2 regions of the Halomonas sp. A020 genome follow, and region 2 is predicted to be linked to the other one. Evidence: predicted binding sites of a transcription regulator. Region 2 holds the regulator's gene; the other holds the start of a gene.
What was found. Region 2 encodes FNR, which switches genes on or off when oxygen is low (the NO sensors DNR and NnrR bind a similar motif). Its sites were predicted from a motif close to TTGATNTANATCAA; they were not measured.
Positions count from the first base shown of each region.

Region 1: a site for FNR is predicted at 13,322-13,335, ahead of FRH_RS13320 (OmpW family outer membrane protein). Genes of this name have one in related genera too.

Region 1 is NZ_AP022850.1:2,848,441-2,863,980, forward strand. It holds gene FRH_RS13280 (sigma-54-dependent Fis family transcriptional regulator) at 1-1,700, opposite strand, end outside; gene FRH_RS13285 (NAD(P)/FAD-dependent oxidoreductase) at 1,988-3,802, shown strand; gene FRH_RS13290 (2,3-butanediol dehydrogenase) at 3,834-4,910, shown strand; gene FRH_RS13295 (SDR family oxidoreductase) at 4,985-5,749, opposite strand; gene FRH_RS13300 (GAF domain-containing protein) at 5,927-7,660, shown strand; gene FRH_RS13305 (response regulator) at 7,647-10,829, shown strand; gene FRH_RS13310 (response regulator) at 10,826-11,218, shown strand; gene FRH_RS13315 (diguanylate cyclase) at 11,205-12,869, shown strand; gene FRH_RS13320 (OmpW family outer membrane protein) at 13,366-13,974, shown strand; gene pepQ (Xaa-Pro dipeptidase) at 14,044-15,342, opposite strand; gene FRH_RS13330 (LysR family transcriptional regulator) at 15,355-15,540, opposite strand, start outside.
Region 2 is NZ_AP022850.1:478,917-494,456, reverse strand. It holds gene FRH_RS02255 (response regulator transcription factor) at 139-801, shown strand; gene FRH_RS02250 (NahK/ErcS family hybrid sensor histidine kinase/response regulator) at 883-4,824, opposite strand; gene FRH_RS02245 (hypothetical protein) at 4,912-5,442, opposite strand; gene FRH_RS02240 (sodium:solute symporter family protein) at 5,547-7,328, opposite strand; gene FRH_RS02235 (DUF4212 domain-containing protein) at 7,335-7,595, opposite strand; gene FRH_RS02230 (putative nucleotidyltransferase substrate binding domain-containing protein) at 8,202-10,019, shown strand; gene FRH_RS02225 (DNA polymerase III subunit epsilon) at 10,025-10,675, shown strand; gene ttcA (tRNA 2-thiocytidine(32) synthetase TtcA) at 10,751-11,659, shown strand; gene fnr (fumarate/nitrate reduction transcriptional regulator Fnr) at 11,649-12,398, opposite strand; gene hemN (oxygen-independent coproporphyrinogen III oxidase) at 12,457-13,884, opposite strand; gene FRH_RS02205 (sulfite exporter TauE/SafE family protein) at 14,048-14,743, opposite strand; gene ccoS (cbb3-type cytochrome oxidase assembly protein CcoS) at 14,740-14,958, opposite strand; gene FRH_RS02195 (heavy metal translocating P-type ATPase) at 14,955-15,540, opposite strand, start outside.

The DNA of each region.
Region 1 (15,540 bases), 1.6 Mb from region 2:
CGTATATTGCCTGGCCAGGCGTAGGCGAGCAGGGCGCTGATAGCATCGGCCCGCAGCCGTGGCGCTGAGCTTGCGCCGCGCTCTTTGACCACATCGCTGAAAACTTGGCGAATCACATAGAGCTTGTCGGCGCGTTCACGCAGCGGTGGTAGGCGTAGCTGGGCGCCGTTCAAGCGGTAGTAGAGATCTTCCCGAAACTCCCCCCGCGCGATCATGGTATCGATATGGCGGTGGGTGGCGGTAATCACTCGGATGTCGATTTTTTCCGGTTTATTGGCGCCTAGTGGCATGACCTCACGCTCGGCAAGTACGCGCAGCAGGCGGGTTTGTAGCGCCAGTGGCATATCGCCGATCTCGTCTAGAAACAGCGTGCCGCCATGGGCCTGAGGGATCAGCCCGCGCATACCTTTTGCACGCCCGCCGGTAAACGCGCCGGGCTCGTAGCCGAATAGCTCGCTCTCGATCAGCGCTTCGGGAATCGCCGCACAGTTCACCGCGATGAACGGGCCTTTGGCGCGGTTGCCGCTATCGTGCAGTGCGCGGGCAACCACCTCTTTGCCGGTGCCGGTTTCGCCGCTGATCAACACGTTGACACTGGCCTCGTTGCGCAGCCGTTCAGCCAATTTTTGTAGCTTACGTATCGCGGGGTCGTCGGCGCCCAGTCGTTCTAGCGGCGTCGGCAGGGACGATGCGGGCTGGTCGCGGGATACGATCCGCGGCCTACGCGGCTCTAGCAGGCTAATAAAGTAGATGGCATTGCTGGCGCGGGCGCGAAATGCCCGCAACTGGTCGTTGGTCGCGCTGTTGATGCTGAGCACATCGGCAATCTCGCACTCGAAGAGCTCGCTAAGCATGGGGGCGTGTTGTGCAGACCACGGCGGCCAACGGCGTTGGTGTTCCTCCATCAGTTCACGGCCTACGGCGTTGGCGGCAATCACTTGGCCGTTCTCTTCTATCGCGATCAGCCCCCGCCCATTCACGTGCACGAACTCTCGCGAGGTATCCAGGCGCACCATCAAGCAGTCGCGGTAGCGCTGCAGGAAGTAGGCGTCTTCGATCATGCGGGCGTAGAGCGTGACCAGCGAGAGGCTGAAGTTCTGGCTCTCATGCTGGGCAGGCGACTGCAGCGCGGAGATATCCAGCACGGCCATGACGTTGCCGTGGGGGTCGGCGATAGGGGCAGCCGTGCAGGTCAGCGAAATATGCGTGGCGTCGAAGTGCTCCTGGCGGTGGCAAATGATCGCTTGCCGGTCGTGCAGGCAGGTGCCTACGGCGCAGGTACCCGCGAAGCGCTCGTCCCAGTCGGCTCCTAAATAGAGGCCCGCTTTGCGTAGCTGCTGGTCTTGATTGGGATTGCCGCGAAACTCCACGGTAATGCCGCGATGATCGGTGAGGAGCAGCACGTAGCCGAGCTGGGCGATTTGTCCATACAGCTGCTCGACCCCGGCGCGGGCGACGTGCAGCAGCTCATCGACGGATTCCCGGTGCTCGATCAAGGTTTGCTGGGGCACCACCCGGGCAGGGCGTGGTTGCGTAGGGTCGAGCCGGTATTCGTTCAGACAGCGCAGCCAAGAGCGGCGGATGGTGGCCTGCGCCGGTAGCTGCGGTGCGTCCACGCCTTCACCGAGCTGGAAGATGTGCTCGATATGCTGGCGCTGCACGGAGGCCAAGCGTGTCGGTGGTAGTGATGGCGTCGGCATGGCGAATCCATACAGAATTATTGTTGTACCTCCAGACTATGCGCTTTGTCGTGGGTGTCAACGAGGCTGTGTTACGCCGTTAGTCGTGCGTTACACCTGTAACGTTAGCCGTACACGAGGTGTGACATGTGTACAGGTGGTGCGTTGGTGGATAGCAAGCCGAAAATCTTTTTTGTTTAAATTTTTCAATTGCTTATTGATTATTTTGCACATTTGGCACGGCGGGTGCTTAGGGTTGAGTGTCTTATCGACAGTTCAACAATAACAACGACCTTGGAGTACCCGCGATGACTCACACAGAGGTAAGAACCCCATCCCACGCCACCAGCACCGTCAACGCATGGCTACAGGAGTTTGATGAGGTGCTGCAGGCACGCGATAGTCAGCGCGTGCTGACGCTATTCAACGACGAGTGCTACTGGCGCGATTTTCTGGCGTTTACCTGGAACCTAAAAACGTGCGAAGGCAAGGAGGAAATCCAGGCCATGCTCGATGCCACGCTGGCCCGCACGCGGCCTTCTCAGTGGCAGCTCGATGGGGAGGCCAGCGAAAACGGCGATACCATCGAGGCGTGGTTCACGTTCAAAACGGCCATTGCCAGCGGCAAAGGCTACCTGCGTTTGAAGAACGGCAAGTGTTGGACACTGCTCACTACCATGCAGGCGTTGAACGACTTCCCCGAACCGCGCAATCACCATCGCCCCAAAGGGGCCGAACATGGTGCCAACAAACAGCGTGAAACCTGGCTGGAAGCCCGTGAACGTGAGGAAGCCGAGCTTGGTTACACGCGCCAGCCCTACTGCGTGATCATTGGTGGTGGCCAGGGCGGTATTGGCTTGGGGGCGCGGCTGAAACAGATGGGCGTGTCCACTATCATCATCGAGCGCAACGAGCGCGCGGGGGACTCTTGGCGCAAGCGCTATAAATCTCTCTGCTTGCACGACCCGGTATGGTACGACCACCTGCCTTACATCCCCTTCCCAGAAAACTGGCCGGTGTTTGCCCCGAAAGACAAAGTGGGCGATTGGCTGGAAATGTACACGAAAGTGATGGAGCTCAATTATTGGAGTTCCACTGAGTGTCAGAATGCACGCTTCGATGACGCCACAGGTGAGTGGATCGTGAACGTGAAGCGCAATGGCGAAGAGATCACGCTACGTCCGAAACAGCTGGTGATGGCTACCGGGATGTCGGGGATGCCCAACGTGCCCAAGTTTGCAGGCGCGGAGAGCTTCGAGGGCGAGCAGCAGCACTCCAGCCAGCACCCAGGGCCGGATGCCTACGCCGGTAAAAATTGCGTGATCGTGGGCTCGAATAACTCGGCTCACGATATTGCTGCCGCGCTCTGGGAGCATGATGCCGATGTCACCATGCTTCAGCGCTCCTCGACCCATATCGTCAAGTCGGACTCATTGATGGAAGAAGTGCTGGGGCCGCTTTACTCGGAGGAGGCCGTCGCGGGCGGGTTGACCCACGAAAAAGCAGACCTACTGTTTGCCTCGATTCCTTACAAGGTGTTGCCCGATTTTCAACGTCCGGCGTTCGATGCCATTAAACGGCGTGATGCTGAATTTTACCAAAAGCTCGAAGACGCGGGCTTCATGCTCGACTTCGGTGACGATGAGTCTGGCCTGTTTTTGAAGTACCTGCGCCGTGGCTCGGGCTATTACATCGATGTGGGGGCCTGCGATCTGGTCGCCAATGGCGATATCAAGCTGCGCAGCGGTGTGGGTATCGAGCGGATCAATCCGCGCTCGATCACGCTCACCGACGGCAGCGAATTGGACGCTGATCTGATCGTCTACGCCACCGGCTATGGCTCGATGAATGGGTGGGCGGCTCGACTGATTTCTCAAGAGGTAGCGGACAAGGTGGGCAAATGTTGGGGATTAGGCTCTGACACCACCAAAGACCCCGGCCCGTGGGAAGGGGAGCTGCGCAATATGTGGAAGCCCACCCAACAAGAGGCGCTGTGGTTCCACGGTGGCAACCTGCACCAGTCCCGGCACTACTCTCACTATTTGGCGCTGCAGTTGAAGGCGCGTATGGAAGGACTAGATACCCCCGTCTATGGGCTGCAGCCGGTTCACCATGTGTCTTAAAAGCCATGTGTCTTAACAGAAAGGGCAACCTATGAGCCAGTCAACGGATCAATCACAGATGCAGGCCGCGGTGTGGTATGCGGCGAAAGATTTGCGCGTCGAACAGGTGCCGGTGCCGACCATCGATGACCCCCATGCGGTGAAAGTGAAAGTCGCCGCCTGCGGTATTTGCGGCAGCGATTTACACGAGTATGCCGCCGGGCCGATTTTTATTCCGGTAGGCAAACCGCACCCCATTAGCGGCGGCCAGGCACCGATCATTATGGGCCATGAGTTCGCAGGCGAAGTGGTCGAGGTTGGTGAGAAAGTGACTCGGGTGAAGGTAGGCGACCGCGTGGCCATTGAGCCGATCCTCTCGCCTAATAAAGATGGCGCTTATCAGATGGAGCGCTACAACCTGACGCCGCTACTCGGCTTTCACGGCCTTTCCGGCGGTGGCGGCGGATTCTCTGAGTTCACCGTGATGGGTGAGCACATGGTGCACAAACTGCCGGATGACCTTAGCTTCGAGCAGGGGGCGCTGGTCGAGCCTGCGGCGGTCGCGCTGCATGCAGTACGCCAGAGCAGCCTCAAAGCCGGGGATAGTGCCGTGGTGTTTGGTGCTGGGCCGATTGGCTTGATGACCATCGAAGCGCTCAAAGCCGCCGGGGCTGCACAGATTTATGCGGTCGAAGTCGCGCCTTCTCGTAAAGCCAAAGCCGAAGTGCTGGGCGCCATCGTCGTCGACCCACAGCAAGAAAACGCGGTGGAAAAACTGCACGCTTTGAGCGGCGGCGGGGTGGACGTGGCCTTCGAAGTGACCGGCATTCCCGCCGTGCTAAATCAAGCGCTGCACAGCACCCACGAGGGCGGCGAAGTGGTGGTGGTGAGTATTTGGGAGTCAGAGGCCAGTTTTCAGCCTAATGACTTGGTGATCAAAGAGCGCACCATGAAAGGCATTATTGCCTATCGCCATGTGTACCCAGCGGTGATGGCATTGATGCAGCGGGGCTACTTCCGCGCCGAGGATATGGTCACTCAACGCATTCCGCTGGCGGATATCGTGGAGGAGGGCTTCGAGGCGCTGTTGAACGATAAGGCGCAAGTCAAAATCATCGTTACGCCTTAATCCAACGTGGAGTTGCCATGTAAAGGCCATCCTTCGATGGCCTTTTTTGATGCGGCACCTTTGCGCGCAGGCCGCTATTCGGCATAGATCATTTTGCGTGTCATGCCGCCGTCGACGACGAAATTCTGGCCGGTAATAAAACCAGACTCTTTAGAGAGCAGAAAGTGAGTGAGTGAAGCGATGTCTTCGGGGGTACCCAAGCGGCCAGCCGGGTGTTGTTCGCGATCGATATCCCGGTGCTCCACCGACTGCTGTCGGCTGGGTTTTTGCCAGTCGCCCACTTCGATCCAGCCGGGGCTGATAGCGTTGACGCGAACATCAGGCCCCAGGCTGACCGCCAGCGCATGCGTCAAGGCGACGATGCCGCCTTTGCTGGCGGCGTAGGCTTCAGTGTCCGGCTCGGATTGGATGGCGCGTGACGAAGCCATCAACACCATGCTGCCGCCGTGAGGACGTAAGTAGGCAGCGCCATGTTTGGCACACAAAAAGGCACCGGTGAGATTGGTGTTCAAGTATGCCTGCCATGTCTCTAGCGAAAGCTGCTCCACCGGGCCATGAAAAGGGTCGGCAATGCCAGCGTTATGCACGATACCGTCCAGGCGGCCAAAGTGGGTGACGCTTTTTTCGAGGCTAGCCATCACCTGGGCTTCATCGCTGACATCCGCTGTGAGAGTCAGCAGTTGCGACGGATGAGGCAGCCTTTGCGCAGCGGCGTCGAGGGCTTCGCCATCAATATCGGTAATGACGACACGGTGTCCCTTGGCCAAAAGGGTATGGGCAATGCCCAGACCGATGCCTTGGGCGCCACCGGTAACGTAGTAGGTGCAGGGTGAGGTCATGAGTGCGTTTCCAAAGTGGTTGAGTCGTAACCGGCTGCGAGTAGTGCAAATGTAAAATATCGATACAGCCAGCGACAGCACCCACATTAAGGCATACATTGACAGTAACTAAACGATCTTAGCGGCGCTATGCCCGATGGATAATATTGGCGGTTAGACACCTTTGAGGTTTCTGTCATGGTGGAGAGTGAACGAGCGCGGCTGCTGGCGTTACATAGTTTAGCCATTTTGGATACTCCGCCAGAGGAGCGCTTCGATCGGATCACCCGATTGGCTACTTCCATTTTTGACGTGGACATTGCGTTAGTGTCATTGGTCGATGAGGAGCGCCAGTGGTTCAAGTCACGTCAGGGCATTTCGCTGACGCAGACCTGCAGAAAGGAGTCTTTTTGCGCGCACGCCATTCAAGGAGAGAGCATCTTCGAGATAGAAGATGCCAGCCAAGATTCCCGCTTTGCTGACAATGTGCTGGTCACCGCCCGTCGCGGCATTCGCTTCTATGCAGGCGTGCCGCTGACCACTGCCAACGGCTTTCGAGTAGGCACCTTGTGTATCATCCACCCCGAGCCGCGCCGTTTGAGCCCTTCCCAGCGTCAGGTGTTGACCGACTTGGCGGCGTGCGTAGAAGATGAAATCAATCGAATTGGGCTGGAAAATGAGCTTACCAGGGTCAACGACGTTAAACGACAGTTGGCTGACGATGAATCTCGCCAGCGTTCACTGGTGGACGCATTGGCCGCACTTAACGATATCAGCACCTCTAATCATTTAGGTATCGATAGGCAATTTCAGGAAGCGTTGGCGTTGGGCTGTCGCTATCTCAATCTTCAAATTGGCATCATTAGCCGTATCCATAGAGGGGTATTCGAAGTCGTCGCCGTCACGGCGCCGAAGGATGTCACGCTGGCGGCCGGCCAGTGCTTGCCCTTGGCCAATACCTACTGTGACATGACGCTAAAAACCAGCGGTCTATTGGCCGTTCACGATACGACCGAGAGCGATCTTAGGCATCATCCGTGTTACGACACCTTCGGCCTCAAAGCGTATATGGGATCGTCGATTCAACTGGGTGATCAGCTCTTTGGAACGGTGAGCTTCTCTTCCGCCGATCCTCGCCAGCACCGTTTTGCTGAAACCGACACACTCTTCATCAAGCTATTGAGCCGTTGGATTGGCTCGGCGTTAGATCGGCAGCGAGTCGATGCACTGAAGAGCGAGTTCGTTTCCACGGTGAGCCATGAACTTCGTACCCCACTCACGGCCATGGCCGGCGGGTTGAAGCTAGTGCTGGGCGGTGCTACTGGAGAGCTACCCGAGAGCACCCACAAGATGCTCTCCATGGCATTGAAAAACGGCGAGCGGCTGTCTCTGTTGATCAATGATCTTTTGGATATCGAAAAACTCTTGGCGGGGCAGCTCAATGTTATTTGCCAGCCAAGAGAACTAGGAGAACTGCTCAAGGCTGCGCTACTTGAAAACCAGCCTTATGCCGACCAGCATGGCGTTGCTTTACGGTTGGAAACGCTATCGAGAGACCGTTTTATTAACGTCGATGTATTGCGCTTTCAGCAGGTCATGGCCAACTTACTCTCTAATGCTGCAAAGTTCTCTCGGCTTAACAGTGACGTCGTTATATATTGTGACGAGTTTGATAAAGAGATACGCATCAACGTAAAGGATAGCGGATGCGGAATACCTGAGGCGTTTAGGGAACGGATTTTCCAAAAATTTTCGCAAGCAGATGCGAGTGATCGACGCGTTAAAGGAGGAACGGGTTTGGGACTTTCAATCAGTAAGGCGATGACCGAACAAATGGGGGGCACTATCGGTTTTCAATCCACAGAGGGAGAAGGCAGTACGTTTTACATAACTTTCCCGTATGCGGAGGTGCCTACGCGTGTTCGGCACTGAACGAATCGGACGCTTCAATGGGGCTCCTTGGTATCTAGGTATTCTGTTTGCGTGTCTGCTCGTCGCTGGCGTGGCGGGTAATATGCTACAGCTTTCGGTACTGTTTAACGTTTATTTCGTATTTGGCTCGGTGGCTGTCATGCTGGCCATTGCTTGGCTGGGGACATGGCCAGCGGTACTGATTGGGGTCGCCTCAGGCGTTTATACTTACGCCTTTTGGGAAAATCCCGTCACCGTCATGGTGTTCATCCTAGAGGCGCTCGTGGTCTCTTGGCTTTACCACCATAAAGTCAAAAACTTGATCATTGCTGCACTGATCTTTTGGACGGCGATCGCCGCCCCGATCGACTTTCTATTATTGCCTTTGTGGTTAGGATGGAGCCAAGAGCTAACGCTGCTGGTGTATTTAAAACAAGCCATCAACGGTGTTTTCAACGCGGTCATCGCTAGCGCGATCATTATTATTTGTGGGCTATCTCAACGGTCTTGGCTGCCGACGGCAGGGGCTTTATTAAGGCTCAAACATCTGCTGTTTTGTGCCCTATTGTCGGTCACATTGATGACGGGTATTCCGCTGATTCTGTACGAAGGCCATGCCATGCGTCAGGGGCAAGAAAACTTTGTCAACCAAACGCTCAATGCCATGGGCAACGAGCTGGTGGGGCGTTTGTCGGAACCCGGAGCCGATCAGCGTTTCGTTTACCATATTGGTCGAGTAAGGGCAGATAGCAACGTCAATATTGGACTACTCGATGCAGAGGGTGAGCTGCTGGCACAGGTAGGTCATCTCAACTCACTAACGCTGGCATCTGGAGATGAACTCATCGATCTAGACGAGCGCATGCGTATGTGGCTTCCAGGCAATTTGGATAACCCGGCCGTTCGCTTTTCTCAGGGGTTTTATACACTACAGTTACCTGCCCGCGGCGTAGGAGGTGTCGATCACGTATTGTTAGAGACGCCGGCACTGCCTACCGTGCGTGCCATGGAAGCTTATCGGACCGTTTTGTTTGCCATGTTAGCGGCAGTATTGATCTTTGGCATCGTGGCGGCTGAACTCTTGAGCCGTATGATTACTCAGCCGCTAACCCGTCTCGGCAAAAAAGGGCGGACGCTGAGCGATTCGATTGCCAAAGGCAAAACGCCCAAACTTCCCGACAGTCGCATCGTCGAGTTCCAGCAGCTTTCTAATTTATTGGGTGCGATGAGCGCGGAGCTCAGCGATGCGTTCAAACGCCTTCGCCATACGCAGAGCAATTTAGAGCGCGAGGTCGATCAACGCACCAGAGCACTCGCCAGTAGCAATGATTTGCTGAGCTCGGTGCTCGATGCTGCCGTGGATTTTGCCATTATCGCCATGGATACCCAGGGAGTGATCAAGCTGTTCAACAAAGGTGCTGAAGACCTTTTGGGATATCAGGCGAGCGAGGTCATCGGAGTGCAAACTCCCATGCTGTTTCACGATGCCGATGAAGTCGAACAGCGGCTCCTCGAACTGAGCCAGAGTGCAGGCCATACCTTGACGCCCTTGGAGGTGTTTACCCACCGGGCTGCCCTGGAAAAGCGCGATGTCAACGAGTGGACCTATCTGACCCGCGCGGGCGATCGTGTGCCCATCAAGCTGGTGGTGACCGCTATTAAAGATCAGCAAGGCACGATTACCGGTTACTTGGGCATTGCCGAAGATATTTCTGAATCGAAGCGCGTCGAGCAAATGAAAAACGAGTTTGTCTCGACCGTGAGTCATGAGCTGCGTACGCCGCTTACGTCCATTTCGGGAGCGCTGGGTATGGTCGCTGCTGGGGCGCTTGGCAGCGTGCCGGATACCGTCATGCGTATGGTCAACATCGCGCATAAAAATAGTCAGCGGCTCACCCACTTGATCAACGACCTGCTGGATATCGAAAAAATAGCCGCCGGTAAACTGGCGTTCGATATGCAGTGGCAGCCGCTGCAGCGTTTACTGGAAAGTGCCATCGAGGAGAATCGCCACTATCGCCATGAGCGGCAGGTGACGTTGACGCTGGATAATCCTCATCCCGATACACAGGTGCGTGTCGACGGTCAGCGGCTTCGTCAGGTCATGGCGAACCTGCTCTCCAATGCCGTGAAGTTTTCGCCGGAGGGAGGAGAAGTCCAAATCAGTGTCGATAAGCAAGACCATAGGATGATGGTGACCGTCAAAGACGATGGGCCGGGAATTCCCGACCACTTCAAAGGCCATATTTTTAGTAAGTTCGCACAAGTCGATGCCTCCGACTCGCGGGCGAAAGGGGGAACGGGGTTGGGTTTGGCGATTACGCGCGAGCTAATCGAGCACATGGAAGGTGAGATGGGCTTCGATTCAGAAGAGGGCAAGGGCAGCTGTTTCTGGTTCTCCCTGCCTCTTCATCCCTCGGATACTCTTAGTGATTCGCGGGGCGCTGACGCGGGCCGAGTGCTGGTGATCGAGGATGATCCTTCCGTCGTGCGTGTTCTTTTTGAAACATTGGCTCAAGCCGGTTTCGAAGTGGACTCTGCCTTGGACGGTGCCATGGCGCTAGAGAAACTGGCCAACCAACACTATGACGCCATCACCGTCGATATTGGACTACCCGACATGAGCGGTTTCGATGTGATTCATGCGCTGCGACAGCAGCGGGCGTCGAAGCATACCCCCGTCATGGTGGTGACGGGGAGCATGGAGCGAGGCGGTGTCGCTCTGGAAGGTCACTTAGAGGACATCGCTTGGTTGGCAAAACCCATTCAGACTGAACACCTGCTAGCACTACTCAGCGAGCAGATGCAGACTCATCAAGAGCGCCTGAGGCTACTGCATATCGAGGATGACCCCGACCTCCATGCGGTCATACGCGCCATGCTGGATGAGCATGCAGAGTGTGATCACGCGGTGAGCGTGGCCATGGCACGTCGCCACTTAGCCTATCGACGCTACGATGCCATTATTTTGGATATTGGTCTGCCTGACGGCGAAGGTTGGGATTTACTAGAGCAGATTCGTGAAGAGCAGCCCCACGCGCGAATCATTATCCTATCTGGGCAGTCCATCAGTGAAGCAGATCAACATCGTGTCGAGACGGTGTTCTTGAAATCGCGCATTAGTCCGACAGAGTTGCTCGAGGCAATTCAACAACGAACCCAACTGGTCCAGATGGTGGATAACGAATGAGCAGCTTAGAGCGTATTTTGTATGTAGAAGATGATCCTGATATCCAAACGGTAGCGACACTTGCTCTCGAAGTCGTCGGTGGTTTTAACGTCAAAGTCTGTGCTTCAGGGGAGCAGGCATTGGAAGAAGCCGAAGCGTTCGCTCCAGACATGATTCTACTCGATGTCATGATGCCTGGTATGGATGGGCCATCGACTCTAGCGGCGTTGCGTCAACGCTCGAGTCTCGAGAAAGTGCCCATCGCGTTCATGACCGCCAAAGTACAACCCCACGAGGTGGATCAACTCATCGCACTCGGTGCCGAAAGCGTGATTGCCAAACCGTTTGATCCCATGACCCTGGCTAATCAAGTTCGCACTCTTTGGGAGCAGGCGTGTGGCAAATCATGATCAACAGTCGCTAGAGCACAAACTGGCACTGCTCAAACAAACCTATCAGCATAATCTGCAAGCCGAATTGGCATCGTTGTGCAGTGTTCTCACGCGTTTGCAGCAAACGTTACGTGCTCAGCTAATGGTCACCACCGAAGCCCCGTCCAGTGGCGACCCACAAGCCCCTCGGGATACGTTGACCGATGTTTACCATCGACTACACAAACTGGCAGGGTCGGCAGGGACGTTTGGTTTCGATACGATCGGCAGCCAAGCACGGCTGTTGGAAAATGGCCTTAAGCGCTGGCTGGAGGAGAGCGATCAAGCCATCGATCTTCAGCTCGTCAACGTGGTGAGTAGCCAATTACAGTCGATGCAAATCGAGCTCGTGCCTAGTTTGCAGCAGGCGCCTAGCGTTGATGGGCCTCAAGAAATCAACGGCACATCCGCTAAGATTTGGCTGATCGAAGAAGATGACGAGCTCGGTAAGCATATCCGTGAACAGTTGATGAACTTCAGTTATGACGTCCGCCTTTTCGACTCTGTGCCAGAGGCGTGCCAAGCGATCGCCAATCAGTCTCCCGATATTTTGATCGTAGACGCCATGGCAGGCGTGGGACACCTTGCACCGTTGCAAGCGCTCTCTTGCCCCCTGCTTTTCATCAGCGACTGTGACTCCTTCGATGCACGTATGCGAGCGGCACAGTTAAATGCGCATGGCTATTTTTTGAAGCCACTGAACATACCGCAATTGGTGAACCGCCTGGAGCAGCTTCTTCAAGAGCGTCAATCGCCACCCGCTCGTATTCTCGTCGTGGACGACGACCAACAGCTGGCGGCTTATTACCAGCTCGTGCTAGAAGCCGCGGGGATGGAAGTGCGCATCCTCGACAATCCCCGCCATATCATCGATCAACTCGCCTCGTTTAGACCCGAACTCTTACTGATGGATGTGCACATGCCGGATTACGATGGCCCTGATTTAGCGTCAGTGGTTCGGCAGTATGACGAGTGGAGTAGTCTGCCCATCGTCTTCTTATCTGCAGAGATGGACTTAGGTAAGCAGGTAGATGCGCTCAGCCACGGAGCCGATGACTTCCTCACCAAGCCCATTCTCGCTGCGCAGCTGGTAGCCTCGATTCGTGTGCGCGTGGCCCGCTCACGCACACTGTCGGCGCTGCTCAATAAAGACAGTCTGACCGGGCTGCTCAAGCATGCCAGCATTAAAAGTGCCGCGATCAACGAGATATGTCGTGGCTTCCGACAACACTATTCGGTGGTGGTCGCCATGGTGGACATCGACCATTTCAAATCGGTGAATGATACCTATGGCCATGCCACAGGGGACGTCGTGATTGCGTCGGTGGCGACGCTGCTGCGTCAGCGCCTACGCCAAACCGATATGATTGGCCGGTATGGGGGCGAGGAGTTTTTAGTGGTGCTGCCACACTGCAGCGCAGAGGACGGTCGGAAGCGCTTGGAAGACATTCGCCAATACTTTTCTCGCCTGCGCTTTAACCAAGGGGAGCAGGAGTTTGCGTGCACGCTCTCGGCGGGTATGGTCTGTAGCACCGACGTATCAGAGGACAACAGAGACCGACTCTTGGTCTTAGCAGATGAGGCACTTTATCGAGCCAAGCGCGGCGGCCGCAATCAAGTAAGCCAGTAAGGCTAGTTGCTGGTGGCGGTTGAGTGATTCGTTATGAAGCAATGCAGCGAAAAATGCGCGCCGCTGGTGCGCTTTTTCATGGGGTAAAGAGATAGCGAACGCTTTCTTTACTCATTTATTTAGTAAGATTATGTTTTTTAATAGAAATTATTTTTTTGGCACACAGCTCGCAATATAAAAGGTAACCCGCAAATGAATAGAGTCATTAAGGTCGCGATGCAACCGGCACTCAATGCTCTCCCTTCTTTGCAACGTTGCCGCGGCGCTGCCCGGCAATACACCGAGTGAGCTGGCGTGCTCCACCTGGGTCCCCTTCGGGGGACTTTTTTTATGCTCGTTTGTCAAGCGCGATAGTTAACAAAAGCTATCAGAGCCAGAAAACCTATAATAAAATTTCACATGAAATTTGGAAACGGTGTTCTTATACTATATATTGTATAGGTTAGCTGGCGTTGACCAGCATCAATCCCAAGCAAGATGCAAGAGGATGACCCTGATGAGCAAAATGAAATTGATCACCGCCGCTATCGTGTCTGCCAGTGCCGTCATGGCGAGCCAAGCCGTTATGGCCTACGAAGCAGGCGATGTGTTTGTTCGCGGCGGTGTTGCCCAAACGGATACGGGCTCAGGTAACGGCAATGTTGGCGGTGCGGACCTCAACGTACAAAGCGCACGTGGGTTCACTTATGGTGCGGGCTACCTGTTCAGCGACAAATTTGGCGTCGAACTCAACAGCTCTGAAAAATTCGAACATGACCTGAACACGACGCCGGGCGGCAGCGCAGGTAGCGTCGACCGTCTGCCGGTGAACCTGCTGGTCAACTACTACCCGATGGGTGGTTTGGACTCGAAAGTTCAGCCTTACGTAGGTCTTGGTTTGAACTACACGAGTTTTTCCAGCGAGCCATCTGGCTTGAGCATCGACGAGAGCTACGGCGCCATCGGCCAAGCGGGTGTGGATTTGGCAGTGACGGATAACGTCATGCTGAACGGCTATGTTAGCTACGCGGACGTAAGCGCCGACATCAATGCGGCTGGCGCCACCGTTGGCGAAGTCGATATCGAGCCAGTGACGATCGGCGGCGGTATTACTTACCGTTTCTAAACCAATCCGATACATATACGCCCGGCTTACACGCGTAAGCCGGGCGTTTTTTGTTGGGCGAGGGAGTGGCTATAACGTCAAGTTCTCAGATCCGCCTTCTGTCACTAGGATATTATCCTCGATGCGTATGCCTCCGCACACGGCGAGCCGGTCGACCAGCGTCCAGTCGATGGGGTGGGGCATTTTACGCAGTGGTGCCAGCAACATGGGAATGAAATAGAGGCCTGGCTCGATGGTGATGACCATACCGGCTTGCAGTGTACGGGTAAGACGCAGGGCTGGATGGGTGTCAGGTGCTGGCGATGGGCTCCCGTCTGGCTGCCTCAATCCGGCCACATCGTGTACCTGAATCCCTAATGAGTGGCCCAGTCCATGCGGGCAAAAGGCGCGGGTAACACCGGTTTCCACGGCGCTCTCTGCGCTGCCCTGATACAGTCCGTGCGAGATCAATATGTCGGCTAGGCCTCGGTGCATCTGCTCATGTAGCGTTAGAAACTCGATGCCAGGAACGATGTGGGTGATGAGTTCATCTTTCAGACCGTGCATGGCGCTGATTAACCCGCCAAATTCGCTGGGTGCATCCGGGCCTGCATAGGTACGGGTAATGTCCGCACAGTAGCCGCGAAAACGACGGCCCGCATCGACTAGCAGGCTATAACGCCGTTTGGGGGCTGACAGGTCATAGCGCTGATAGTGTAAGACCCCGGCATGCTCATTTAGACCGATAATGTTTTGATAAGGCACGTCCGACTCTCGCTGTCGGCTGGCCCCTAAATAGGCGAGCTGCACATCCAGTTCGGCCGACGCACCGATAAAAGCAGCATTAGCCGCTTGGTGGCCCGCGATTGCTAGTCGATTGGCTTCGCGCAGGCAAGCCACTTCGTAGGCGGACTTGACCATGCGCAACTCGTCGAGTTCGCGTACCAAGCCTTCGGGATGAAGTGTGGCGACATTGGCGAGGGGTGTCGTGCTCGCGAGCTCCTTCAGATCGCCGATCACGGCAGCGCGTCCAGTGAGCGGCGGGGTGATTTTATCGCTACATAAATGTACGTCGAACTCCGCCACCCAGGGTTCTTCAGGCAGCTGAGTCGGTAAGTGCCAAAAATCGGCAGGCGCGTACAGATAAAGCTGGGGGCGCTGATGGGGCTGAATCACCAGCCAGCTGTGCTGAACATCGGCCATCCCCACCCAATGAATGAAATGGCCGTAGGACTGAAAGCTGGTGGCATGGTCATCAGCGAAGTGGTTGTTCGCATGGCCGCTGTATATCGCCAAACTATCCAGGTTATGCGCCGCCATGCGCGCTTGATAAGCATGATTCAGTGCTTGGATGTGGTCGCGCTGCAGTTGATAGAGGGTTGCTGACATATAAACGTCCTTTCAAAGTCGGGGCGGTGAGAGCTGGCCCCACAAACTATCGAGTTCGGCATGGTGCTGGCTTTGGTGACGATACAACCGCAGCTCCATGGGTACGTCCCAGCGGCTGTCGCCCGCCCTGACCAAGGTGCCGTCAGCTAGCTCTGCGGCCACATTTCGCTCGGGTAGCCAGCTCATGCCATACCCCAG
Region 2 (15,540 bases):
GCGGATGACGTCTCAACGACAAATTGTGCATGTGATGCTTGGGCATGATGAAGCCCATGGGGTACCATGCTTCAACCGTATGAGCCTAGCGTCGCGGCGGCAGGCAACCCCGCTGCTCGAGGAACCGGAGGAATATCCATGGCAGTAGCCCATAAGTTTATCGTCGCTGACGACCATCCGCTGTTTCGTGCAGCACTCACCCAGGCGTTGCGCCAGTTGGCCCCCCAGGCTGAGATTGTCGAAGCCGACACCATGGAAGCCACCACTGAGGTCGTCAATCGACACCCCGATGCAGATTTGATTCTGCTGGATCTGCACATGCCCGGTGCCCACGGCTTTTCGGGCCTCATTCAACTGCGCGGTCAGATGCCGGATATTCCGGTCGCCGTAGTATCTGGCAGCGATGAACCCTACGTGGTACGTCGTGCCATCGACTACGGTGCTTCTGGCTTCATTCCCAAGTCGTCATCGCTGCAGCTGATTGCCGAGGCGGTGGGTGAGATTCTGCAGGGGGAGGTGTGGCTGCCGGAGGCGCTGGCCAACGTCCTCGAAGAGACCAGCGAAGAGGAGTCGCGCTTTGCCGAGGCGATCGCCTCGCTCACGCCGCAGCAGTTCCGCGTGCTCAATATGCTCACCGAAGGGCTGTTGAACAAGCAGATTGCCTACGAGCTAAACGTTTCGGAGGCGACCATCAAAGCCCACGTGACGGCCATTTTGCGCAAGCTGGGTGTCCATTCACGCACCCAAGCGGTGATCGCGGCACAGAAACTGGAAGTGGAGCCGCCAAAAGTCGAGTCGTAACGGCGGACGGTCGATCAGAGGCGCCGCGCTTAGAGAATGCTAAGCGCGGCGCCGTCGTTTTGGTTGGAACTCTTTGTCCAGTCACGCTTTGGCGCGGCTGGCCTGGAGGGTGCGGGTGAGCAGTGCGCGAAGTGCGGCGGGCTTCACCGGTTTCAGCAGCAGCTGGTAGCCCGCACGCTTGACCTCTTCGGCGACTGCTTCGGTGCGATCGGCGGTGATCACAATCCCAGGAACGGCACCAGCAAAACGCTCGCTCAGAGCCTCTAGCGCCATCAGGCCGGTGACCTCGTTATCCAGATGGTAATCCGCCAAGATAGCATCAGGGTCGCCATCCATGTTGCGCAGAATGGATTTGGCCCCACCAATGCTGGTGGCAGTGAATACCTCGCAGCCCCAGCCGCTGAGCATGGCGGTCATCCCTTCTAGAATCAGCGTCTCATTATCGATACACACGATCCGTGTACCGGCCAGCTTATTGCCGCTGCGACGGCTACTGGGTTCCTGCTCGGCAACGGACACTTCCCGAGCGGCTACGATAGGCACGCTGACCGAGAACACCGTACCAACGCCTTCCCAGGAGCGCACTTTGATGGGGTGGTCGAGCACTCGGCTCATGCGATCAGCGATGGAGAGCCCCAGCCCCAGGCCTTTTTCACTCTCTTTATGACGGGAAACCTGATCGAGGCGTCGGAACTCCTGAAAGATCTCCGTCAATTTGGATTCAGGTATCCCTGGCCCGCTGTCCCATACTTCGATCAGCAGTCGCCCTCCTTGGCGGCGACAGCCAAGCAGCACGCGCCCCTCTTGAGTGTAGCGAATTGCGTTGGAGAGGAAGTTCTGCACGATCCGGCGCAGCATCTGCGGGTCGGAATCCACCCATTGCTGGGTGGGCACCACGACCAAATCGAGCCCTCGATCGTCCGCCATGACGTCGAATTCGGCGCGCAGCGGGCGAAAAATATCGGCCAGGGCAAAGTGGCTGCGCCGAGGCGTCAGCGCCCCTGCATCCAGCTTGGAGATGTCCAGCAGCGTGCCCAGCAGCTCTTCGGCGGCCTGTAGCGAGTTGTCGATATGGCCAATGGTGCGCTGGGTATCGCTGGCGGTGACGTTCTGCATCAGTGCCGAGGTAAACAAGCGCGCCGCGTTCAGAGGCTGCAACAAGTCGTGGCTGGCGGCCGCCAGGAAGCGCGTTTTCGAAGCATTGGCGTCTTCCGCTAGCTGTTTGGCCTGGCGCAGGGCCTGCTCCGCTTCGGCACGCACGCGGTTCTCTTGGCGAAGCGCGGCGTTGGCTTCGGAGAGCGCCTGGGTACGCTCGCGCACCCGCTCTTCCAGGGTTTCGTTGGTCTCTTTGAGGGCAATTTCTGCTTGGCGGCGCTCGGTAATGTCTTGATACAGCGCGAAGAAGCCCAGAATCGACTGGCTATCGCCAAAGTGCGGGGTGTAGGTCACCAACATATAGCGCATGGCGTCGTTGACCCGCATGGAAACTTCAAAACTCACCCGCTCACCGGCCAGCGTGCGCTGTACCCAGGGCACCCGCTCTTCGGCTTGCTTCACCGGTAGCACGTCCTCGTAGCGACGCCCGATCACCGCGTTGCGGTCGATGTTGAAGGCCTGCTCGTAGGCACGGTTGGTAAACAGGTAGCGGCTCTCTTTATCGAAGTAGGCGATCAGGGCCGGGACGTTATCGGTATAGATACGGATATTGTTTTCCGAGCGGATCAGCGCTTCTTCGATACGCTTTTGCTGGGTGATGTCTTGATAGGTATAGACGAAGCCGCCGCCGGGCATGGGGTTGCCCTGTACTTCCAGCACGCTGCCGTCCTGGCGGTAACGCACGTAGCGGTGGGGCTGGCCTTCTCGGATGTTGTCCAGCAGCAGTTGAACGTGCTCTTCGGGATCGCCGGGCCCGTACTCGCCGTTGTGGGCGTTGTAGCGGAAGATACGGTCCATCGGTGCGCCAACGCGAATGATGTGGTCGGGGAAGCGAAAGAGCTCCAGATAGCGCTGGTTCCACACCACCAGGCGTAAGTTCTGGTCGACCACGCTAATGCCCTGATTGATGTTCTCGATGGTCGCCTGCAGCAGGGCGCGGTTGAACTCGAGCACTTGGGAGGCTTCATCCACGATGGAGATCACATCGGAAATGCCGATACCACGCCCCTGAAGGGCCGAGTTCACTACGATCCGCGCCGACGATGCCCCCAAGACAGAGGCGAGAAACCGCTCGGTGAATTGGATCACGTCGATGGAGGCGCGGGTGCCATCATCCAGCGGCTTGCCCGCTCGGCGAGCGTAATCATCGAAGGCGCGGTCGACCTGACCTGCACCCAGGAAGCGCTCGCACAGCACTTTCAAATCGCCCACCGTCGTGGCCCCCGTCCAGGGGCGATTCACCGAGGTTTGTCGGGTTTCGACGCTATCGACGAACAGCGACGCTTGAATGCGCTCTACCACTCGTTGAGACGTCACCTGAGAGACGAAGATATAGCAAAACAGATTGATGCCGAGTGACAGCATGACCCCGTGAGTAAAGGTGTCCCCCAGGTTCAAACCAAATAGCGCCGTGGGTGACAGCCAGTTAAGCCCCAGCGGGCCGCCCGCTAACCATGCTTGTGGCAGCACGCCGGCATTGATCATGGCGGGCATCAGCAGGCTATACGCCCAAATGGCAAAGCCCACGTTCATGCCCACGATCACGCCCAAGCGGTTGCCGCGCTTCCAGTACAGCCCGCCAATCAGCGCGGGGGCAAACTGGGCCGCTGCGGCAAACGAGAGCATGCCGATGGAGGCCAGCGAGGTGAACTCGCCAATCAGCTGGTAAAAGCCGTACGCCATGGCCAGCACGGCCACGATGGTCAAGCGGCGAGCGCGCAGTACCAAACGGCCATAGTCGCGGGCCTTGGTGTCGAACCAGCGCAATCTAAAGAGCGCGGGAATCACGATCTCGTTCGAAATCATGATCGAGACCGCTACCGCCGCCACGATGACCATGCCGGTGGCGGCAGAGAAGCCGCCGATGAAGGTCAGCAGCGTGAGCCACTGCTGGCCGGAGGCCATGGAGAGCGCAAGCACATAGGTATCGGGCTCTACACCGCTTTCTGAGAACAGCAGCAAGCCAGCGGCCGCCAGTGGCACGACGAAGAATGCAATGGCCAGCAAATAGAGTGGAAACAACCAGCGCGCTTTGGTGGCATCGTCTGGATGGATGTTTTCCACCACGGCCACGTGAAACTGGCGCGGCAGGCACAAAATGGCGAGCATGGCGAGCAATGTTTGCGCCCAGAAGCTTTGGCCAAAGTCTTGGTTGGCGAGCTGGCGCTGCAACTCGAGCTGGCTTTCGGCATGGCCCATCAATTCGCCAAGGCCGTCGAACATCCCCCAGGTGACGAAGGCACCCAGCACCAAGAACGCTACCAGTTTGACCAGCGACTCGAAGGCGACCGCATGGATCAACCCTTCGTGATGCTCGGTGGCATCGGTGTGCCGGGTGCCAAACAGAATGGCAAAAATGGCCATCACCACCGCTACGTAAAAGGCCGTATCGCCAAACAGAGGGGCGTGGGACATGTCGGGGGCGTCGGTCAAGACACTAAAGGTCGTCGAAACGGCCTTTAGCTGAAGCGCGATATAAGGCAGCGTGCCGATCAGGGCTACTAGGCTCGCAAAGGCTGCTAGAGATTGGGTTTTACCGTAGCGAGAAGCGATGAAGTCGGCAATGGAGGTGACGTTCTGGTGCTTGGCAACGCGGATCATCTTCGCCAGCACGGGCCAGAAGAGCAAAAAAGTCAGAATGGGCCCGACAAAGATGCTGGCAAACGACCAGCCCGCCGTGGCAGCCTGGCCGACCGCGCCGTAGAAGGTCCATGAGGTGCAGTAAATGGCGAGCGCCAGACTGTAAATGAGGGGGCGGCGGCGGCTGGCGCCATGAGTACGCGCCCGCCGGTCGCCAAACCAGGCAATTCCAAACAGCACTGCAATATAGAGCAGTGACACTGCGATCAGCAGCCCGCCATGAAACATAGTGTCTCCTCACCCATCCTGCTTTGAACGGAGCTTTAAACCGCCCTTCGCCCAGTAAAGGGCTCCATTCTAGGCGAAGGTGAGGCGCTACGTCTGCCGTTCGTTGGCTAGTTGGCAAACGGTGGTCAGTAGGGGGGACGTTTCCCGTAGAGGGCGAAGCTCGTTGAGATCTGCTTCTCCGCTCTCTAGGTTGAGGGGAATCAGCTCTCGGCTAGCGCAGTTGAGAAGATAGGGCTGCGTGGTGATCAGGTCGGTATGGCGACGCTCGAACTGGTACAAAATGAACTCGGCGATGATGTCGCCCTCGACGGTTTGCGAACGCACGTTGTCGCTATCCACCACGCTGAAGGTAGTCGTCATGGGAAACAGTAGTGTCCACGGCCGCCAGATCTGGCGAGTGGTATCGCTGGAGATCACTTTGGCCGTTTCCGGTAACTGCTGTTGTTTATGCTCATACCAGCCGTACTCGAACTGTATTTGATAGCCCAGCATGCCCAGTCCGCCAAACACTGGCACAATCCATTTGGGAAGCCGCTTGCGGCTCAAAGTGCGAAGCAGAAGGCCAATCCCAGCCGCGGCAAGACCTGCAAACACGGCGGCCACTAAGTGCCAAATCATACGTTTTCCTTCTGAAAAGCCATCGGGCTTCCCTAAGGAAGCCCGATGGAGGGTGGTTCCGTTCGCTATTGGCCCACGGCGCAATAGAGTGGAACGATTATGACTTAGTGATCGACCGCAGCACCAGCACCTTTCGGATAGCGTACACTTTCCACCAGGTCCTGAATTTCTTGCGGCGGTGCATCGGTGGCGTTGGAGACAATGAAGGCCACGGCGAAGTTGATGATCGCACCTACGGCACCAAACGAGAGCGGTGAGATACCCAGCATCCAGTTATCCGGCGTGTTGGCCAGCATATTGGTGCCCGGAATGAAGAACCAGCCCAAGTAGGTGAAGATGTAGAGCAGGGTGCAGATGAGACCCGCCAGCATACCGGCAACCGCGCCTTTGTTGTTCATGCGCTTAGAGAAGATACCCATCATCAGCGCAGGGAACAGCGAGGCACCGGCAATACCGAAGGCAAGTGCTACCGTTTGTGCTGCAAACCCAGGCGGATTGAGCCCTAAGTAGGTCGCCAGTAAGATCGCGCCGCCCATGGAGATACGGGCTGCCAGCATTTCGCCTTTTTCAGAGATTTTCGGGTTGATCATGGTTTTGATCAAATCGTGACTGATCGCTGACGAGATCGCCAAGAGCAGACCCGCTGCCGTGGAGAGTGCCGCTGCGATACCACCTGCCGCGATCAAGCCCACTACCCAGCCGGGCAGGTTGGCAATTTCAGGGTTAGCCAGTACTAGGATGTCGTTGTTGACCTCCAGTTCGTTGCCTTCCCAGCCGCGGTCTGAATAGTCAGCAGCACCGTTGTAGAACTGGATACGGCCATCGTCGTTCAGATCGTTGTGGGTGATCAGGCCGGTCTCTTCCCAGGTGCGGAACCATTCCGGACGATCTTCGTAGAGGATCGGGTTACGCGCAGCTTCTTCGTAGTTTTCCGTTTGGCCAGCCATTTCTGGATAAACGGTCGTCATCAGGTTCAGGCGTGCCATGGAGCCAACCGCGGGGGCTGTCAGGTAGAGCAGGGCGATGAACACCAGTGCCCAGCCTGCCGACCAGCGTGCATCGGCGACCTTCGGTACGGTGAAGAAGCGAATGATCACGTGGGGCAGACCGGCGGTACCGACCATCAGCGACAGGGTGAACAGCACCATGTTGAGCTTGTTGTCCACGTCGGCGGTGTAGTCACGGAAGCCGAGTGCATTCACGACGTCATCCAGCTTTTGCAGCAGCGGGATACCGGACTCGGTGTGGGTGCTGAACATGCCGAACATCGGAATCGGGTTGCCGGTGAGCTGCATGGCGATGAACACCGCCGGAATTGTATAGGCAATGATCAGTACGATGTACTGCGCTACCTGGGTATACGTGATGCCTTTCATACCGCCGAATACGGCATACATGAAGACGATGGCAGCGGCAATCCAGATGCCCCAGGTGTTACTCACTTCCAGGAAGCGGGAAAACGCGACGCCCGCACCAGTCATCTGACCGATAACGTAGGTGACGGAAGCCACGATCAAGCAGATGATCGCGACCAAACGCGCTGTGTTGCTGTAGAAGCGGTCACCAATGAAGTCTGGCACGGTGAACTTGCCGAACTTACGCAGGTAAGGGGCCAGCAACATCGCCAGAATGACGTAGCCACCGGTCCAGCCCATCAAGAACGTGGAGTTGGCGTAGCCGCCCGACGCGAGCAGGCCCGCCATGGAGATGAACGACGCCGCCGACATCCAGTCGGCCGCCGTGGCCATACCATTGGTGATCGGGTGTACGCCGCCGCCGGCAACGTAGAAGTCTTTGGTGGAGCCTGCTCGCGCCCATATCGCAATGCCGATATAGAGCGCAAACGAGGCGCCAACGAACAGTAAGTTGATTGCAAACTGGCTCATGCTGGCTTACTCCCCCAGGCCGTATTTTTTATCGAGCGCGTTCATTCTCCAGGCGTAGAAGAAGATCAGCACGATGAAGGTGAGAATGGAGCCTTGCTGAGCAAACCAGAAGCCCAGATCCGTACCGCCGACGGGAATGCCCGCGAGCAGTGGGCGAAAGAGGATGGCGCAGCCGTAGGAGACAAATGCCCAGACTACGAGGCATCCGAAGATCAGCCGGACGTTGGCCTTCCAGTATTCAGCAGCATTGGATTTATCGTCTGCCATTGTGTTGCTCTCCAGTTGTGATTTTTAGGGTTGGAAAGTGAACTCAAGATAGCGTGTGGTTCATCAGGGCAACCCCGCATGGAAAACCGCGCTGTTGAGTGAGCGGTAAAACAGTGCTGCCAAACACGTCACCTTCTTATTGTTAAGCCGTTTATGTCGTTAAGGGGTGGTCGGCAAGTTATCGTTAGCGGCTTGAAGTGCATAAGACAAGCGGCATGCGATTACCCTGTATGACTCATGGGTAATACTGGGCAATAATCACCAAAAATAAATCCCAGACTTTGGTATCAGGGTGTTTAAATGGCGGGGTAAGAGCCGGGTGTGAAGACATAAAGCATTATTTTTGATGAATTTTAAGCGTTATTTTAACGCCATTCATGTCGCGATAGGACAATGGTCTATGGCTCGCTTAAAAACAATGTTTGCTACCTTAACCAAAGGTGTTTAGCCGAATTTAAAACGTTCGGGAAAGTCACTACTTTCGTCGCTAAACAAAGGTCGTTAAGACGTAAGCGCTATAGCTAAAAGTATAATGAGTCGATATGTCTAACGTTCGCCACCCCGTGGGTGGTATGTCTCAATCACTGCCCTTAAGCGAGGTCGCCCATGGTAGACGTGGATCTCTCCCAGCTGCCGTTTACGCTGATCGATGACGCCGGGCGTGATCATGTTCGTCGTGGGATGGATCTTGCCTTCTTCGATCGCGATGAAGTCATCCTCGAGATGGGGCAGGCAGGCGAGTCGGTGTTTCTGATTCATAAGGGGGAGGTCGCTGAGTTGGACCCCACGCTGCCTGCCGCTAGCGCGCGAATTGGTCACTACACCGCCGGTGATCTGTTCGGAGCGATCAGTATTCTCAATGGCAAGAGCCGTTACCGCTTCCAAGCCGAGCAGGAGTGCTTGTGCTATGTGATGCCCAAAGCACTGTTTACCCAGCTCTGCCGTCACTACCCACCGTTTGAACAGTTTTTCAAGCAGTCGCTGTCACACAAAGCGCGCCTGCTAACGGAAAAACGCGCTGATGGTGGCGTCACGATGGCGGGTTTCATGCTGGCCAAAGTGCGCGAATGTATGCGCGAGCCGGTACTCATCGATGCATCGAGCACCATTCACGACGCCGTTCGCCAACTGAACGATAGCCATGCCGATAGCCTGCTGGTGAATACGCAAGAGGCGCTGGGCATGGTCACTAAAACCGACCTGCTCAATGGGTTGGTATTGGGGGAGAGTACCCAGCACTCGCCTGTGGCGTCGCTGGCCAACCAATCACTGGTCACCGTCGCGCCCGATCAATACCTGTTCGAAGCACTGATTATGATGACTCGGCATAAGGTCGCTCGCGTAGTGGTAATGGAGGATGAGCACGCCCGAGGCGTCGTGGAATTGATGGACGTGCTGAGCTTTTTCTCCAGCCGTAGCTACGTGGTGAGTTTACAGGTCGAGCAAGCCAATGGCCTGGAAGCTTTGGCGGCTGCCAGCCAACGTACCCCAGAGTTGGTCAACGCGCTAATGGCGCAGGGCGTGAAGCTGCGCTTTGCCATGGAGTTACTGGCAGCGCTCAATGGCCGCATCATGAGTAAAGCCTGGGGTTTTACGGTGCCCGAGCAGTATCACCGCCAAAGTTGCCTGATGGTGATGGGCAGTGAGGGGCGCGGCGAGCAAATCCTAAAAACCGACCAGGATAACGGTTTGATCCTCGCTGACGACTGCCAGTGGCCCACGGTCGCTGACGACATGGCGACCTTGACCCAAACGTTGATAACGCTGGGTTACCCGCCCTGTCCGGGGAATATCATGGTGTCCAACCCTGAGTGGGTGGGCACGGTCTCCCAGTGGCAGCAGCGTATCGCCAAATGGGTCAGTGCCCGCGATGGTGACAGTTTGATGAAACTGGCCATTCTGCTCGACTCTCATGGCGTGGCGGGCAATCCGACGCTGCTCGACCAAGTCCGCCACGCGCTGTTCGAGCACTGCTCCCACGATGAGCTGCTGCTCTCGTACTTTGCCCGTGCGGCACTGCGCTTCTCGACGCCGCTGACCCTATTTGGCTCACTGAAGAAGCCGCAGCACGGTATCGATATCAAAAAAGGCGGGATTTTCCCCATCGTGCACGGCGTGCGCACCATGGCCCTCGAGCGGCGGATAACGGTCACTTCGACGCTGGATCGTTTGGATGATCTGGCCACCGACGGGCGTCTGGATCGACGCTTTGCCGACGATGTGGGTGAGGCGCTGGCACTGTTCACCGAGCTGCGCCTGCGTCAGCAGCTTCAGGAGCTGGATAGCGCCCACGCCAAGCGCACTAACCGGGTCGTAGTGCAAGAGCTCTCTTCGCTGGAGCGAGACCTGCTGCGAGAAGCCCTCCACATTGTGAAGGACTTCAAGCAGCGCCTTTCCCACCGCTATCATTTGGAGTATTCGTGAGCGGAATGCGCTTGTTAGATCGACACATGACGCTGCTGAGCGGCTCGTTAAGAACGCTGCTGCAGCGGGAAAGCGATCGACGCCGATGGGCCGATTCGCCCTACGCGTGGCTATTTCAGCCGTACATGGGCGAGGAGTCCGTCGCGATGGCCTGCCAGGTGAGTGACGGTCAGCCCAATGTCGTCAGCGTGGCGGCCGTCGTGCTCAGTCCGCGGCGTGTGCACACTAGCCGTATCTGGTGGGCCACACTGTCAGAATCTCCCGTGCCAGTGTCTGCCACCCTGCGCCGCCATCAGCAGTTACACGCGACGGATACCCCGCGCTCCCCAGATATCGAATGCCTGACAGAGCTGGCCGAATTCATCGAGAATCGGCCGCTCGTTGGTTGGCAGTTAGAGCGCACGATCGAGCCGCTCAACGGGCTATTCAAACGCGTATTGGGGTTCGGTTTACCCAACGCCCAGGTCGACGTTGCCAAGTTGCACGGGCGACAGCTACGGCGGCTGCATCCGCAGGTCGATACCCTCGAATCGCTTGGCGAGGCGCTGACCCGTTGGCGGCTGCCACGGCTGATCTGGCCTAGCGTGACCAGCGAAGCCACCGCGAGTGCACTTCTGTATCTACGTTTGCAGCGCGAGATCGCCCTGACCGCCTAGGGTTTGTATTGGGTAGAGCTTCGGAGTGTTGTTAGAATACATACTGCTCCTTTACCCACCGGCAGTGCGACGACCATGTTATCACCTGACTACTTTGACCCTACTTTGTCAGACAGCGCGTCTGACGAGCCTACCGCCACGCAGCACGAGCTGCAGGATGCCAAGCAGAAGCGTGAATTCAACAAGTTGCAAAAACGCCTGCGGCGCGAAGTGGGAAACGCGATCATCGATTACAACATGATCGAGGATGGCGATCGGGTCATGGTGTGCCTCTCCGGCGGCAAAGATAGCTACACGATGCTGGAGATTTTGCGCAACTTGCAACGCAACGCGCCGGTCGATTTTTCGCTGGTGGCGGTCAACATGGACCAAAAACAGCCTGGTTTCCCAGAGCACGTCTTGCCCCAGTATTTGGATAAGCTGGGGGTGGAGTATCACATTCTCGAGCGTGACACCTACTCGGTGGTAAAGGAGAAAACCCCGGAGGGTAAAACCACCTGCGCGCTCTGCTCGCGCTTGCGCCGCGGCTCGCTGTATGGGTTTGCCGAAGAGATCGGCGCGAACAAGATTGCCCTCGGCCACCATCGCGAAGACATTCTAGAAACGCTGTTTCTGAACATGTTCTTCGGCGGTACGCTAAAAGCCATGCCGCCGAAACTGCTCTCGGATGACGGTAAAAACATCGTGATCCGCCCGCTGGCCTACTGTAAAGAGGCGGATATTGCTGAGTTTTCGCGGCAGATGGCGTTTCCCATCATTCCCTGTAATTTGTGTGGGTCGCAGCCGAACATGCAGCGACAAATCGTCAAAGAGATGTTGGCGGAGTGGGACAAGAAGCATCCTGGGCGCTTGGAGAGCATGTTCAAAGCAGTCACCAACGTGGCACCCTCGCAGCTTGCCGATCGCGAGCTATTCGACTTTGCCGGTCTCGAAGCCAAGCAGGCGGCCTTGATGGAAGGACGCATCCAAGCCTTCAACGTGTGATCGTTGGCGCCTCCTCTTCTGCCAGGGTAATGAGGCGCTGCATGTCCAAAATATTGACCTCGCGCCCTGAGACGGCCACGACCTCCTGCTGCTGAAAGCGGCTAAGAATGCGGCTGACCGTTTCGACCGCTAGGCCCAGGTAGTTACCCATATCGGCCCGGGACATGGATAGGCGGAAGCTGTATGGCGAGTAGCCCCGCCGCCGGAAGCGATCAGAGAGCGTAATCAAAAAGCTCGCCAGCCGCTGATCCGCGGTCTTACGCGACAGTAGACGCATCATTCGCCGATCGTCGCGCAGTTCTTTACTCATGCTGCGATAGAGCTGGCCGCGCAGCTCGGGCAGCTCCTCGGAGAGCGAGTCCAGGCGGTCGAACGGAATTTCGCACACCGTCGTCGTTTCCAGAGCCATCACCGTGCCGGGGTAGTGCTCTTCGTCGATGCCGTCCAAACCCACTAGTTCGCTGGGTAGAAAGAAATTGGTGAGCTGGTCATGGCCGTTGCCTTCGCTGGTGACCTGCTTCAAGCTACCCGAGCGCACCGCATAGACACTGGTGAAAGCGTCCCCTTGGCGGAACAGGGGTTCGCCTTTCTTCAACGGCGAGCGGCGGCGAATGATCGCATCGAACTGGCTCATATCCTCGAGCTCCAAGGCGAGCGGTAAGCACAGCGAGCTTAGACTACACGTCTGGCAGCGCGCCTCTTGCAGCAGTGAACGTCGTTGGCTGGCAGGATATGGCATAGGAGTCTCCCTTCTTCTTTCGCCATCATAGGCACAGGGGGCAGGCGGCTCAAGGCGCTCACACGATCTTCGAGTAGCGCTGACCATCCTGACGTTGTAAGTGAGTGTCGAAGGCCATGGCCAAATGCCGAATGAGCAATCGCCCGATCGGCGTGGCGCTCAGCCGAAGGCCCTCACGCTGTACGAGGCCATCCCGTTCGGCGATCGCCAGTCGCTCGAAGGCAGTGGCAAAGTAGTCTGCCGCATCGATATGCCAACGCTGACCGATCGCGTCGAGATCAATGGCCATATCGCACATGAACCGCTCGATGACGTCTCTTCTTATTAGGTCATCCTTATTTAAGCGTAGTCCTTTTATCGTTGCCAGCCTACCTTCATCCAAGGCGGCTTCATAGTGGGCGAGCTGAGTAGGGTTTTGGGCGTAAATATCGTCGACCCGAGAAATGGCGGATACGCCCAAACCGATCAAATCGCACTCGGCGTGGCTGGAGTAGCCTTGAAAATTACGCTGCAGCGTGCCGTTGCGCTGCGCCTGGGCCAAGCTGTCGTCGGGGCGTGCAAAGTGGTCCATGCCAATATGCACATAGCCCGCCTGGGTGAGCATCTCGATAGTGGTGTGCAGCATGGCCAGCTTTTCATCGGCGCTGGGCAGGTCGGCCAACTGGATACGTCGCTGGGGCGCAAAGCGGGCTGGCATGTGGGCGTAGTTGAAGACCGATAATCGTGCTGGTCCCAGCTCGATGACCTGACGAAGCGTTTCGGCAAAACGCCGTTCGGTTTGAAAGGGAAGGCCATAGATTAAATCGAGGTTGAGCGAGCGAAAGCCGAGCCGATGCGCTTCGTCCATGAGCGTTTCGGTGAGCACCCGGGGCTGCACGCGATTGATCGCCGCTTGAACCTGCGGATCGAGATCTTGAACGCCAAGGCTTAGGCGGTTAAATCCTAGCGATTGGAGATGTCGCAGGGTAAAGACATCCGCTTCGCGTGGGTCAATTTCAATGGCATAGTCCCGATCTGGCGCGTTCGATAACCCAAAACGGGCATCAAGCCGGTCGACCAAATCGCTCATTTGCGCCAAGGTAAGAAACGTCGGCGTGCCGCCGCCCCAATGCAGTTGCTGCACCGGTCGTTGGGTATCTAAATGGCGCGACGTGAGCACCATCTCACGATCTAGCCGAGACAGGTAGGGCTCGGCCAGCGACGTATTTTTCGTAGCGATTTTGTTGCACGCACAGTAGAAGCAGATCTTGCGGCAAAATGGGACGTGGACATAGAGCGACAGTGGCTTTTGGCTGGCGTTACTGCGTTCTAGTGCCTGGGCCATATCGTCGGCGGTGAAGCCGTCGTGAAACGACAGCGCTGTCGGATAAGAGGTATAGCGCGGGCCGCTCGTGTCATAACGACGTATCAGGGCGTCGTCCCATGCAGTGGCCTCAGCCACTGATGAAGTGGTCTGGGCGTGGGCAGCAGTAGCATGAACGGGCATAGGCAACGCTCCGGTGTAACAGAACAAGCGAGTGAACGGATGCGTTCATGCTACGCCAGGGGGTAGCGCAATGCGTTGAGCTGTATCAAGCAATGGCGTAAAAGCCCATGCCGAAGCGGCTAAGCTAGTTAGAAAGGTGAGAAAGTGCGGCCCGCCGATAGGTTCAGTGCCCGGTGGGGGAGAACAGCGTCCAGAGCTGCCACAGCGCAAAACTGATGATGGTCAGCGCGGCGATACTGCGCGTGGCACGGTGGCGAATCAAGTGGCTGAGCTGGCGTGCCGCTAGGCCCGTCGCAAGCAGCGCGGGCAGGGTGCCCAAACCAAAGGCACCCATCAATAGCGCCCCTTGTAACGGATCGGCAATGGCTAGGCTCCAAGCAAGCATCGAGTAGACCAATCCGCAGGGTAGCCAGCCCCACAGGGCGCCTAAAGCAAACGCCTGGGGCAGGTACACGACGGGCATCAAGCGCCTGCCGATGGGTTCGATATGGCGCCAAAGCCTGCGCCCTATCGCTTCCACTTTCAATAAGCCTTTCCACCAGTTAGCGATATACAGCGCCATCAACATCAGCATCACCGCCGCGACGACCTGTAGCGCGAGACGCGCCTGAGGCGATAGTGAGATCAAGGTGCCTAGTCCGGCTACCAAAGCGCCAGCCGTCATGTAGCTCATGATGCGCCCTAGGTTATAGCCGAGCAATAATCCACCCATACGGGCAGGGTGTCGCATGCTGGGTGGCACGGCAAAGGTGAGCGCACTCATGATGCCGCCGCACATGCCAATGCAGTGGGCACCCCCCATCAAGCCAAATACGAAGGCTGCCAGCAGTGGCGGCAAGTCAAGTCCGGTCGGGTTCACGGCGGTGGCTCACGGTCACGGGGTGGCTTGGTGCCTTTTTTGCGCTCGGCGCGCTGTTCGGGGGTGAGATCGTTCTCATCGTCGTCGAACAGAATACGATGGGCAGGGCCTTCCAAGTCGTCGAACTGGTCATTCTTCACCGCCCAAAAGAAGGCCCACACTGCGAGCCCTAGCAAAATCAGCGACAGTGGAATCAATAAATAGAGAATCGTCATGCGGTCACCGGTCTCGCGGGAGCTGCCTGGGAAACGGTCGAGCTACGCCAGCGGGTCAAGCGCAGCGCATTGCCCACGACCACGAGTGAGCTGAGCGACATGCCAATGGCCGCCAGCCAGGGCGGTACCAACCCCATCGCAGCCAGAGGCAGTGCAGAGAAGTTGTAGCACACCGACCAGATCATGTTTTGACGCATGATGCGTCGCGTGGCGTTGGCAATCTCGATGGCCTCGAAAATACGCATCAAACGTGGGCTGAGCAAGACCGCATCGGCGCGGGTACGCGCCAAGTCGGTGGCACCGTTCATGGCAATGGCCACATCGGCGCCGGCCAAGACCGGCACATCGTTGATGCCATCCCCAATCATCACCACGCGCTCGCCTTGGGCCTGTAGCTCGCGCAGCCGCTCGAGTTTGCCTTCCGGTGACTTGCCCGCGTGCCATACGGGGATATCGAGCTGCTCGGCTAAGCTTTCTACCGCTTCTTGGGTATCGCCGGAGAGTAGCTCCACGGTAAGCCCTTTCGCTTGTAGGGCGGCAACGGTGTGCGCAGCGTCTTCCCGGACACCGTCATGGAGCTTG